Actinokineospora baliensis: one gene and its partner. The protein of the gene in region 2 interacts with the protein of the main gene of each other region in a pairwise test. Links are inferred from orthologs where the notes say so. Each region holds a gene or a part of one and is shown on either strand. Other genes may lie near its edges. The genes, in order: dnaE and JOD54_RS07925.

Region 1 (6,561 bases), 5.0 Mb from region 2 along the record:
GTTCATCCTCGGGTGGCTCGCGTCTTTGATCTTCGGCAACAGCGGCGGCAACGTCGTGGTCGGACTCGCCGTGCTCGCCAGCATCGGCGCTGGCATCGCGCTGGTGGTGTCGATCAGGGAGGACAACCGGCACGAGTACTACTGGTGAGCTAGTCGACCGTCCACGTCAGCGTCAGCGCTTCCTCGTCCGGGCGCGGGCTCCAGCGCACCGAGCTGATCACCGTCTGCTCCGGCACCACGTACACCGTGTGGCCGCTGGCGATCTCGCCGGGCTGCACCCCGATCCGGTGCGGCGGCCGCGACGACAGCGACACCGGGGCCTTGGTGATGGACTGGCCGTCCGGGCTGACCAGCACCAGGTACAGGTCCGGCAGCGTCGCGAACGGCACCGTGCCGCGGTTGGTCAACTCGGTGTGCACCACGATCGACCGCTCGCCCGGCTGCAACCGGTAGCCCGCGGCGGTGAACAGGTAGTCGGCGGGGTCGACGACCTCGACGAGTTGGATCGCCAGGCGCTCGCCCTCCAGGCCGGAGGTCTCCAGCGACGCCCCGATCTTGCCCTGCCGCGACGCCCGCACCGCGGGTTGCGTGCGGTCCATGGGGCCACCGCCCGCGGGCTGGTCGCCGCGCGCCCAACTGGAACTCTGCGGCGGGCCCCACGTGCTGATCGGCTCGCTGACCGCGGGGAACGGCTGGCTCGGCGGACCCGTCGGCACCGGGAACGGCTGGCTCGGCGGGCCGGTGCGGATCGGTCCGCTCGGCGGCTGCTGGTAGGCGTAGGGGTCCTGCGGCGGCAGGTACTGCGGCGCCATGGGTTGCGGTGCGGCGGCTTGCGGTGCCACCGGTTGCGGTGCGGCTTGCGGGTACGGCTGCGCGTAGCCGGGTTGGGGCGGGTAGCCCATGGGCGCGGACATCCGCGCCAGCGCGGCCCGCAGGCCGTTGGGGTCGCACTCGACGCCGACCAGCAGGGGGAGCCCCGAGCCGGACAGCGCCACCAACCGCGCGGCTGCCTCCCTGGGGTCCATGCCCAACCGCGCGGCGACCTCGTGCACCGCGGCCCTGCCCATCTCGGCCACAACACCGAGCAGGCGGGCGTCAACCGGATCCGTCACGCCCACGGACGCTACCCGGTCGCCCCTGGCCCCGCCCCGGAAGCCGTGGGCCGACACGTGATCTTGCCCTCGGTGATCACCCGCTCACCCGCGGCGGTCGCCGCCGGGCACCGAAGCCGCCGGTCCGGGCGTCAGGTCGATCAGGGGGTGCGAGCGTCCGCCGGACCGCATCGCCGCAGGCCGGCCGCGCTGAGCAGCCCCCGAATCAAGCCTACTCGCGGGGACCGACACCTCGCGGTGCTCGACCCAGGGCCCGGTTCAGCGCGGTGCGTCGTCGAGGACCGCGGGGTGGCGGGGGTCGTCCACCCGGATGCCGAGGTCGGCGGTGTGCAGGGGGCGGACCTCGGCGTCGTAGCGGGCGAAGGCGGGCAGGGCCCAGTGCTCGTCCGGCGGGAGGCGCCGGGTCAGGGCGGGGGGCGACAACCACAGGTGCGCGGTCACGTCCAACGGCAGTCCGCGGCCCAACAACAACTCGCCGTCGATCAGCACGACCCCGCCGGGTGGCAGGTCGACGTACTCGGCGCGGGTGGCCCGGTCCGTGGTGGCGTTCCACAGCGCGGGCAGGACCTTGCCCGTCCCGCCCGCGCCGAGCGGGGCGAGGACCTCGCGCCGGAGGCCGCCCTCGTCGAGCCAGAGTTCGTAGCGGGCGTCCGGGTCCTGCTTGCCGCGTTCAAACCGCAACGAGGCCGGGCGCAGGAAGTCCGCTGCGGCCACCCGCAGCACCGGGTGGCCCAGCACCCGCAGCCGCTGCCCGACGGCGTCGGCGAGCTCGCCGGGCGCGGTCGGCGGCGCGCCGTCGACGGCGACCCTGGCCCACCCGGACCCGGTTCGGGTGTGGACCATCGCGGTCAGCTCATCGGCCACCACGTCGGGTGACACCGGGCGCAGGCGCATGTCCCCACTGTGCCCGCCTGAACCGCCCACGGTCACCCGCTCCGGGCGTTTTCCCAGTGGTAGCAAGAACTTCCGGCGCGTCGCGCACCCAACGCGCCGGGTTGGCGGTGCGGGTCGCTAGGGTGACCGGGTGGCTGACTCCTTCGCTCACCTTCACGTGCACACCGAGTACTCGATGCTCGACGGAGCGGCCAAGCTCAAGGACATGTTCGCCGAGTGCGAGCGGCTCGGCATGACCTCGGTGGCCATCACCGACCACGGCCACACCAACGGCATCTACGACTTCTTCCGGCAGGCGACGGCCGCGGGCATCACGCCGGTGCTGGGCATCGAGGCCTACATCGCGCCGGAGTCGCGGTTCAGCAAGGAGCGGGTCCGCTGGGGCGACCCGAGCCAGAAGTCCGACGACCTGTCCGGGTCCGGTGCCTTCACCCACCAGACGATCTGGGCGCGCAACGCCACCGGCCTGGCCAACCTGATGAAGCTCTCGAGCCTGGCCTCGATGGAGGGTCAGCTCGGCAAGTGGCCGAGGATGGACCGCGAGCTGATCGCCGAGCACTCCGAGGGCCTGATGGCGACCACGGGGTGCCCCTCCGGCGACGTGCAGACCCGGCTGCGGCTCGGCCACGAGAAGGAGGCCATGGAGGCCGCCGCCGCGTGGCGCGACATCTACGGCAAGGAGTACTTCTCGGTCGAGCTGATGGACCACGGCCTGTCGATCGAGTCGCGGGTGCGCGGCGGGCTGGTCGACATCGGCCGCAAGCTCGACATCCCGTTCGTGGTGACCAACGACTCGCACTACACCTACAAGTCCGACAGCTCCGCGCACGACGCGCTGCTGTGCGTGCAGACCGCCAGCACCCTGCAGGACCCGAACCGGTTCCGCTTCGACGGCGACGGCTACTACCTCAAGTCGCCAGACGAGATGCGCGCGGTCGACTCGTCGGACGCGTGGCAGGAGGGCTGCCGCAACACGCTGGTCGTGGCCGAGAAGGTCGACACCGCCGGCATGTTCGAGTTCCGCAACCTCATGCCGCGCTTCCCGATCCCCGACGGCAAGACCGAGGACGAGTACTTCCGCGAGCAGGTGTGGGAGGGGATGCGCCGACGCTTCCCCGGGGGCGTCGACGAGGTGCACACCAAGCAGGTCGAGTTCGAGATCGGCGTCATCCTGCAGATGGGCTTCCCGGCGTACTTCCTGGTGGTCGCCGACCTGATCCAGTGGGCCAAGAACAACGGCATCCGGGTCGGGCCCGGCCGCGGTTCGGCCGCGGGCGCGCTGATCGCCTACGCCATGGGCATCACCGACCTCGACCCGCTGGCGCACGGGCTGATCTTCGAGCGGTTCCTCAACCCGGACCGGGTCAGCCCGCCCGACATCGACATCGACTTCGACGAGCGCCGCCGCGGCGACGTCATCCGCTACACCACCGAGAAGTGGGGCGCCGACAAGGTCGCCCAGGTGATCACCTTCGGCACGATCAAGGCCAAGGCGGCGATCAAGGACTCCGCGCGGGTGCTCTACGGCCAGCCCGGCTACGCCATCGCCGACAAGATCTCCAAGGCCTACCCGCCCGCGGTGATGGCCAAGGACATCCCGCTCAACGGCCTGTTCGACCCCAGCCACAAGCGCTACGCCGAGGCCACCGAGATCCGCGAGCTCTACAACAGCGACCCGCAGGTCAAGGAGATCATCGACACCGGTCGCGGGCTCGAGGGCCTGATCCGCAACGCGGGCGTGCACGCCTGCGCGGTGATCCTGTCGGCCGAGCCGCTGATGGAGACCATCCCGCTGTGGAAGCGGCCGCAGGACGGGTCCATCATCACCCAGTTCGACTACCCGACCTGCGAGTCGCTCGGGCTGCTGAAGATGGACTTCCTCGGCCTGCGCAACCTGACGGTGATCGACGACGCCCTGCGCAACATCGAGCGCAACGGCAAACCGGTGCCCGACCTGGAGACGCTGGGCCTCGACGACAAGAACACCTACGAACTGCTCTCCCGCGGTGACACGCTCGGGGTGTTCCAGCTCGACGGCGGCCCCATGCGCGACCTGCTGCGCCTCATGCGCCCCGACAACTTCGAGGACATCTCCGCGGTCGGCGCGCTCTACCGGCCGGGCCCGATGGGTGCCAAGTCGCACACCAACTACGCGCTGCGCAAGAACAACCAGCAGGAGATCACCCCGATCCACCCGTCGCTGGCGGAGGCGCTCGAAGACATCCTCGGCACGACCTACGGCCTGATCGTGTACCAGGAGCAGGTCATGGCGATCGCGCAGAAGCTGGCGGGCTACACGCTCGGCCAAGCGGACCTGCTGCGCCGGGCCATGGGCAAGAAGAAGAAAGAGGTCCTGGACGCGGAGTTCGTCAACTTCGCGGGCGGCATGGAGCGCAACGGCTACCCGAAGGACGCGATCAAGACCCTCTGGGACATCCTGGTCCCGTTCGCCGACTACGCCTTCAACAAGGCGCACTCCGCCGCGTACGGCCTGGTGTCGTACTGGACGGCCTACCTCAAGGCGAACTACCCCGCCGAGTACATGGCCGGGCTGCTCACCAGCGTCCGCGACGACAAGGACAAGGCCGCGGTCTACCTGTCCGAGTGCCGCAAGATGGGCATCACGGTGCTGCCGCCGGACGTCAACGAGTCGGAGAAGGAGTTCGCCCCGGTCGGCGACGACATCCGCTTCGGCCTCGGCGCCATCCGCAACGTCGGCGCGAACGTGGTCGACGCGATCATCAAGGCGCGCACCGAGAAGGGCGAGTTCGCCGACTTCTCCGACTACCTGCGCAAGGTCGACGCCTCCGGCTGCAACAAGAAGGTCGTCGAATCGCTGATCAAGGCGGGCGCGTTCGACTCGCTCAAGCACCCGCGCAAGGGCCTGTTCCTCATCCACACCGACGCCATCGACGCCATCATGGAGACCAAGAAGGCGGAGGCGGTCGGCCAGTTCGACCTGTTCGGCGCGGCGGGCGGGGCCGACGAGAGCGTCTCCAGCGTGTTCGACGTGCGGGTGCCCGACGACGTGTGGGAGACCAAGCACCAGCTCGCCCTGGAGCGGGAGATGCTCGGCCTCTACGTCTCCGGCCACCCGCTCAACGGCGTCGAGCACATCCTGAGCTCCCAGTCCGACACCACCATCGCGGCCATCCTCGAGGGCAACATCCCCGACGGCGCCCAGGTGGTGATCGGCGGCATCCTCGCCTCGGTGAACCGGCGGGTGAACCGCAACGGCGAGTCCTGGGCCTCGGCGCAGCTGGAGGACCTGGCCGGTGGCATCGAGGCGCTGTTCTTCCCCAAGACCTACGCGGTGGTCGGCATGGGGGTGCTGGAGGACGCGATCGTGCTGGTCAAGGCCAGGGTGGCCAAGCGGGAGGACCGGATCTCGCTGATCGCCAACGACCTGGCGGTGCCGGACCTGTCCAACGCCGCGGGCGCACCGTTCCGGCTGAGCATGGCCGCGACCAAGTGCACGCCGCCGCTGGTCGCCCAGCTCAAGGACGTGCTGGGGGCGTACCCGGGGACCACCGAGGTGCACCTCAAGCTGATCAACGGCCCGCGGCAGACGCTGCTGCGCCTCGACGACGCGCTGCGGGTCACCCCGTCGCCGTCGCTGATGGGGGACCTGAAGGCGCTGCTCGGTCCGGGTTGCCTTTCCTGACCCTGGGTGTGATCGCGGGTACGGTGGGTGGCAAGCGCTCACCGAGGGGGACACGTGACCGTTGACCACGACGTCGTACGCATCGGCCCGGACTTCTTCCAGGACCCGCACCAGCTCTACGCCGAGCTGCGCCGCACCGGACCGGTGCGCCGCGTCGTGCTGCCGCGCGGGGTGCTGGGCTGGCTGGTCACCCGGTACGCCGACGCCAAGGCGGTGCTGTCGGACCCCAGGGTCAGCAAGGACTACGTGCGCGCCGGGGCGCTGCTGGAGCGCAACCGCGAACCGGGTAGCCCGCGCCCGGAGTTCGGCGAGGAACTGCAGGCGCACATGCTCAACATGGACCCGCCCGACCACACCCGGCTGCGCAAGCTGGTGAACAAGGCGTTCACCGTACGCGGCGTCGGCCACCTGCGGCCCCGGGTCGAGGAGATCACCGCGGCGCTGCTGGACGCCATCGCCGACGCCGACGAGGTCGACCTCGTCCCGGCGCTGGCCTTCCCCGTGCCGATGACCGTGATCTGCGAGCTGCTGGGCGTCCCGGAAGCCGACCGCGAGGCCTTCGGCCGCTGGACGCGGGTGCTGCTGTCCACCTCGTCGACGCCGGTGGAGATCACCGAGGCCGGGGTGTCGGTCGGCAAGTACGTGATGGAGCTGATCGAGTCCAAACGGTCCGCGCCCGCCGACGACCTGCTCACGGCCCTGGTCGAGGCCCGCGAGGACGGCGACCGGCTCAGCGAGAACGAACTGCTGTCGATGACGTTCCTGCTGCTGCTGGCCGGTCACGAGACCACCGTGAACCTCATCGCCAACGGCGTGCTGGCGCTGCTGCGGGCCCCGGAGCAGGCGGCCGCGCTGCGCGCGAACCCAGACCTGCTGCCGCGCGCGGTGGAA
Region 2 (5,377 bases):
CCCTCTCGTCTCGGGTTGTGCCGTCTTCAGCTTAGAGGGCCGTGCGCTGTGGCATCGTGGGCCCGTGCTGAGACGACGTGTCGGGTTGGCCATCGGCTGTGCGCTCGCGGTAGTGCTGACCGCTTGCGGAGGGCAAGAGCCACCTCCAGCCGCACAGTCCCTAGGAACCACGTCAACGACTACGCCGACCACCACCTCTACTACTGGCCCTCCGGTCACGACAACGACGACCACCACCTCCGCCAAGCCGACGACGACCTCTTCGTCTAAGACGACGACAACGGCCGCTCCCCCTAGGGCGGCCTCTGCTGGCGGCAAAGTCGTAGTGCTGGACCCAGGACACAATGGCGGCAACGCCAGCCACCCCGGCGAAATCAACCGACCGGTCCCGGCAGGGCGCGGTAAGACGAAACCGTGCAATACGACTGGAACCGCCACCAACGGTGGGTACTCCGAGCACGAGTTCACATGGGACTTGGCTCTTAGGGTCCGCGACCTTCTTAAGCAGCGCGGCGTCACGGTGATCCTGACCAGGCCCGACGACAAGGGCGTCGGTCCCTGTGTGGACCGGCGCGCGGCGATCGGCAACGAAGCGGGCGCGGACGCCGTGGTGTCCCTCCACGCTGATGGCTCCACCTCGGCGGGCGCACACGGCTTCCACATCGCCTACTCGTCGCCCCCGCTCAACGCGGCCCAAGGTGAACCTTCCTTGCGACTGGCCCGATCCGTGCGCGACGACATGGTCAAGGCCGGGTTGGCGACGTCGACCTACATCGGTTCGCAGGGCCTGTCCGCGCGCGACGACCTCGGCGGGCTGAACCTGTCGACCCGCCCGGCGGTGCTGGTGGAGTGCGGCAACATGCGCGACGCCACCGAGGCGGCGGTGCTCGCCAGCGGCGGCGGCAAACAGCGCTACGCGGAAGCGATCGCGAACGGGGTCCTCGGATATCTCGGCTGAGTCCGTTGTGACAAGGTGGAGATCATGTCCGGGATGCGGGTGCTCGACGTCGACGAGCAGGAGCGGTTGCTGATCTCGCTGCCGGGGGTCGGGGCAGCCGCCCCGGTCCGGCTGGTGGAGGTCGACGCCAAGGGCGCGACCAGGGAACTGGCCCAGGTACCGGATCTCACCACCGCGCGCTACCTGCCCGGTGAGCGCAAAGTGGTCCTGCAGCACGGCACACCGGCCCACCTGTCGCTGGTGAAGGTGGGCGGCAAGGTCACGGCGCTGGTCGGGGCCGACGACCACGCCACCGAACTGCTCGGGGTCCTGCCCGGGCGCATCGTCTACCGGACGAACCGCAAGCACCGCCTGCTCTACAGCGTCGTCATCCGCAACGTCCTGGTCGGCGAAGAACAAGCGGTCTACGACCGGGGCGGGTCGGTCATCGAGGCCGCGGTCAGCCCCAACAGCCGCTACGTCGCGATCCGGTTGCCCCGCAAGCTCGTCCTCGTCGACACGATGCCGGTGACCGAGGACGACCACGTCCGGCTGATCTCGCCGGAACCCGCCGAGCGCGGGCGGCGGAACCTGCACTGGCTGCCGGACTCGGCCCGGCTGACGGCCGTGGAATACGAGCCGGGTTCAGCTCGGGTGGTCCGGTTCGACGTGGGCAGCGAGAGCTGGCACCCGGTGGTGGTGTCGCTCGACCCGCGCGCGCACGGGTGGACGGCACCGGACGGGCGGCGCGTGGCGATCGCGGTCGGCGGTGAATTGTCGCTGTACCAGACCGACAACGGGCGGTTCCTGCGGTCGGCGGTCGTGGGCGCGGAGATCGAGGACCTGTTGTGGTCGCCCGATTCCCGCGCGGTCGCGGTGCGGACGGTCGCCGACGAGGTGGCCGTCGTGCAGGCGGACTCGGCGACCGTGCGCCAGGTGCCCGTCGCCTAGCTGCTCTCGACCGGCCGGGCGCCCAGGGTCTCGGCCAGCAGCTTGAGCATGGCCTCCTCCGGGTCCCGCTGACGCGCCGAAACGTCGTTGGGGTCCGGTTTCCTGGCCGCCTGCGCCATCATTTCTTCTTCGTCTTCCGGCTCCGGCGGGAGATCCGGCTCCGGCGGTTCCGGGGGCGGGATCTCGTCCACGGGCGCCGCCGCGGGGGTGACCGCTTGGCGCCGGGTCGGCTCGAAGGTGCGGGTGGGTTCCGGGGCCGAGCGCGCCTGCCGCGCGGGCTGGGCTACTGCGGCCCCGGGTTCGGCATGTACACAGCGGACCTGCCATCTGCCGCCGAGCACACTGACCAGGGCTTGGGCGATGGCATCGGCGTTGCGGGGCTCGCCGAGGCGGCGGGCCAGCGGGGCCGCGGGGTGCGCGATCACCACGGTGTCGCCGTCGACCGACTGGACGGTCGCGTTGGTCAACATCGCCTCGGTGCTGCGGCTGCCCGCGCGAACCGCGGAGAGCAGCTCCGGCCACACGCGGCGGATGGCCGTCGCGTCCAACGCACCGGGCGCTGCGGGCTCCGCACTGGGCACGGCCGGTTCAGGCGGGCTCACCGGCTCAACGGGAGCGGGGCTCGCGGGCTCCGCCGGGCGGGAAGGTTCAGCGGCACGCGGGGGTTCAGCGGCACGAGGGGGTTCTGGCGCACGGGTGGGTTCGGGGGCGCGCACAGGTTCACGCGTGGGTGCAGCTGCGCGAACAGGCTCTTGGGCTCGCTGCGAGGGTCGGCTGACCACCTGGCGTGCCGGGGCTTCAGCGGCAGCGGGAGCCGCGGACAGGCGCCGCTCCATCTGCTCCAACCGCTGCAGCACAGCCGAATCAGCGACGGCGTCCGTGGGCACCGCGCCAGGCAGGAGCATGCGCGCGCACAACAGCTCTAGCAGCAGCCTCGGCGCAGTGGCGCCGCGCATCTCCACTAGGCCCGTGTGCACGATCTCGGCGTAGCGGGCCAACGTCGCCGCGCCGAGCCGTTCCGCCTGACCGACCATCCGGTCCAACTCGTCCTCGGGCGCGCTCACCAGCCCGCGGCTCGCAGCATCGGGCACCGCGCGCAGCAGGACCAGGTCGCGCAGCCTGTCGAGCAGGTCTGCCGCGAACCTGCGCGGGTCGTGCCCGGCCTCGACCAGCCGGTCCACAGTGCTGTAGACGGCGGACGCGTCGCCCGCGCCGAGCCCGTCGACCATGTCATCGATGAGCGCCACATCGGTGACGCCGAGCAGCGACACCGCGCGCTCGTAGGTGACCCCCTCAGGGCCCGCGCCCGCGAGCAGCTGGTCGAGCACCGACTGGGTGTCTCGGGCCGAGCCGCCGCCCGCGCGGATGACCAGCGGGAACACCGCGGGCTCGACCTTGGCGTCCTCGGCGGCGCAGTTGCGCTCGAGCAGCTCGCGCATCGAGCTGGGCGGGATGAGCCGGAACGGGTAGTGGTGGGTGCGCGACCGGATGGTCGGCAACACCTTGTCCGGCTCGGTGGTGGCGAAGATGAAGACGAGGTGCTCCGGCGGCTCCTCGACGATCTTGAGCAGGGCGTTGAAGCCCTGCGTGGTGACCATGTGCGCCTCGTCGACGATGAACACCCGGTAGCGGGAGTTGGCCGGGGCGTAGAAGGCGCGGTCGCGCAGCTCGCGGGCGTCGTCGACGCCACCGTGGCTGGCCGCGTCGAGCTCGACGACGTCAACGGTGCCGGGACCGTTGGGGGCGAGGCCGATGCAGGAGTCGCAGGTACCGCAGGGCTCGTCGGTGGGGCCCTGCGCGCAGTTGAGCGAGCGGGCCAAGATCCGCGCGCTGGAGGTCTTGCCGCACCCGCGCGGACCGGAGAACAGGTACGCGTGGTTGACCCTGCCCGCGGCCAACGCCGTTCGCAGCGGGACGGTGACGTGCTCCTGCCCGACGACCTCGGCGAAGGTCGCAGGCCGGTACTTGCGGTAGAGGGCGAGCGCCACGACGCGACACTACCGGTCGGCACCGACAGCCCGGGAATCCGACCGGCCCCGGCGGCGTTGGGCGTTACGTGCCTATCCCGTACTCGGTCCTCGACCTCGCCCCGGTGGCCAGCGGCTCATCGGAGACCGCGGCGCTGCGCAACAGCCTCGACCTCGCCAGGGCGACCGAGCGGCTCGGCTTCCACCGGTACTGGGTCGCCGAGCACCACAACATGCCCGGCATCGCCAGTTCCGCGCCCGCCGTCCTGCTCGCCCACATCGCGATGGCCACCGAGCGGATCCGGGTCGGCAGCGGCGGGGTCATGCTCCCGAACCACCCCGCTTTGGTGGTGGCCGAGCAGTTCGGGATGCTGGAGGCGCTGCACCCCGGCCGGGTCGACCTGGGCATCGGGCGGGCACCGGGGACCGACCAGGTGACGGCCAGGGCGCTGCGGCGCACCGAAGGCGCGTTGTCGGCTGACGACTTCCCCGACCAGCTCATCGAGTTGGCGAACTACTTCACCGGCCGCGACTCCAACGGCGTGACCGCCGTACCCGCACTGGGCAACCAGCCCGCGATGTGGCTACTGGGCTCCAGCGGCTACAGCGCCCAAGCGGCCGGGTACCTGGGCCTGCCGTTCGCCTTCGCCCACCACTTCAGCTCCGAGAACACCCTGCCCGCCCTGGCCCTCTACCGCGAAAAGTTCCAGCCATCGGCGGCGCTGTCCAAGCCGTACTCCATGATCGCGGCCCACGTGGTCTGCGCCGAAGACGACGAAACCGCACGCCGCCTGGCCGAACCCGCCGCCCTGCAGTTCCTGCAACTGCGCAAGGGAACACCGGGCCGACTCCCCTCACCCGAGGAAACCGCCACCTACCCGTACACCGAGCTGGACCGGCTGTTCATCGAGGAGCGGATGGCCTCCCAGATCGTCGGCGGACCGGACACGGTGCGCGACAAGATCGACGACCTGCTGGCCAAGACCGGGGTGGACGAGCTGATGATCACCACGAGCGTCTTCAACCACGCCGACCGCGTGCGCAGCTACGAACGAGTGGCCGAACTCGTGGGATTGGCCCCGGCGAAGGTGTGAGCCGCACAAAGGGGACCCCGCGCACCTGCCAGAGCCCGCTTATCCTTGCTGCCTTCCGGCCCTGGGGAGGTTCGCGAGATGAACACCGCGCGGGGTCCTCGGTCAGTGTAGCGGGCCCCAGCCACCCGCACCCCCGGCGGGGCTCGCGCGCGGCCCCCACCAACGACGAGAGCGCCGGTCACCCGTTGGGGTGACCGGCGCTCTCGGTGGCGGAGGATGGGGGATTTGAACCCCCGAGGGTTTTAACACCCAACACGATTTCCAATCGTGCGCACTAGGCCACTATGCGAATCCTCCGCCGGAGAGCTTACCGGAAGGGGGCCTGACCACCCAAAACGGGGGGTCGGGGGCGGCCAGCACGGGGAGTCCTGAGCTAGCACGGCGCTCGGTGACGACACGATTGCCGAGCTTGAGACATGGCCGTGACC

The links.
Region 1: the proteins of JOD54_RS07925 (region 2) and dnaE interact in binary tests that used the Escherichia coli proteins (3 or more experiments, as listed by UniProt). The link is inferred for Actinokineospora baliensis from one-to-one orthologs.

Annotation. Positions count from the first base shown.
Region 1 is NZ_JAFBCK010000001.1:6,707,856-6,714,416, reverse strand. Bases 1,776-5,870 are described here. They hold dnaE (DNA polymerase III subunit alpha), read left to right. Parts: upstream 1,776-2,136; coding sequence 2,137-5,670; downstream 5,671-5,870. Other genes in these bases: JOD54_RS29720 (cytochrome P450 family protein), read left to right, coding at 5,725-5,870; JOD54_RS29730 (nucleoside/nucleotide kinase family protein), read right to left, coding at 1,776-2,006. Also shown: JOD54_RS29740 (hypothetical protein), read left to right, coding at 1-148; JOD54_RS29735 (Lrp/AsnC family transcriptional regulator), read right to left, coding at 150-1,118; more of JOD54_RS29730, read right to left, coding at 1,371-1,775; more of JOD54_RS29720, read left to right, coding at 5,871-6,561. UniProt on the Escherichia coli protein: DNA polymerase III is a complex, multichain enzyme responsible for most of the replicative synthesis in bacteria. This DNA polymerase also exhibits 3' to 5' exonuclease activity. The alpha chain is the DNA polymerase catalytic subunit.
Region 2 is NZ_JAFBCK010000001.1:1,668,189-1,673,565, reverse strand. What follows is about bases 1,381-4,291. They hold JOD54_RS07925 (DNA polymerase III subunit gamma and tau), read right to left. Parts: upstream 3,877-4,291; coding sequence 1,885-3,876; downstream 1,381-1,884. Other genes in these bases: JOD54_RS07920 (LLM class flavin-dependent oxidoreductase), read left to right, coding at 3,951-4,291; JOD54_RS07930 (hypothetical protein), read left to right, coding at 1,381-1,888. In the rest of the region: JOD54_RS35960 (hypothetical protein), read left to right, coding at 124-270; JOD54_RS34000 (N-acetylmuramoyl-L-alanine amidase), read left to right, coding at 326-958; more of JOD54_RS07930, read left to right, coding at 983-1,380; more of JOD54_RS07920, read left to right, coding at 4,292-4,949. UniProt on the Escherichia coli protein: Part of the beta sliding clamp loading complex, which hydrolyzes ATP to load the beta clamp onto primed DNA to form the DNA replication pre-initiation complex.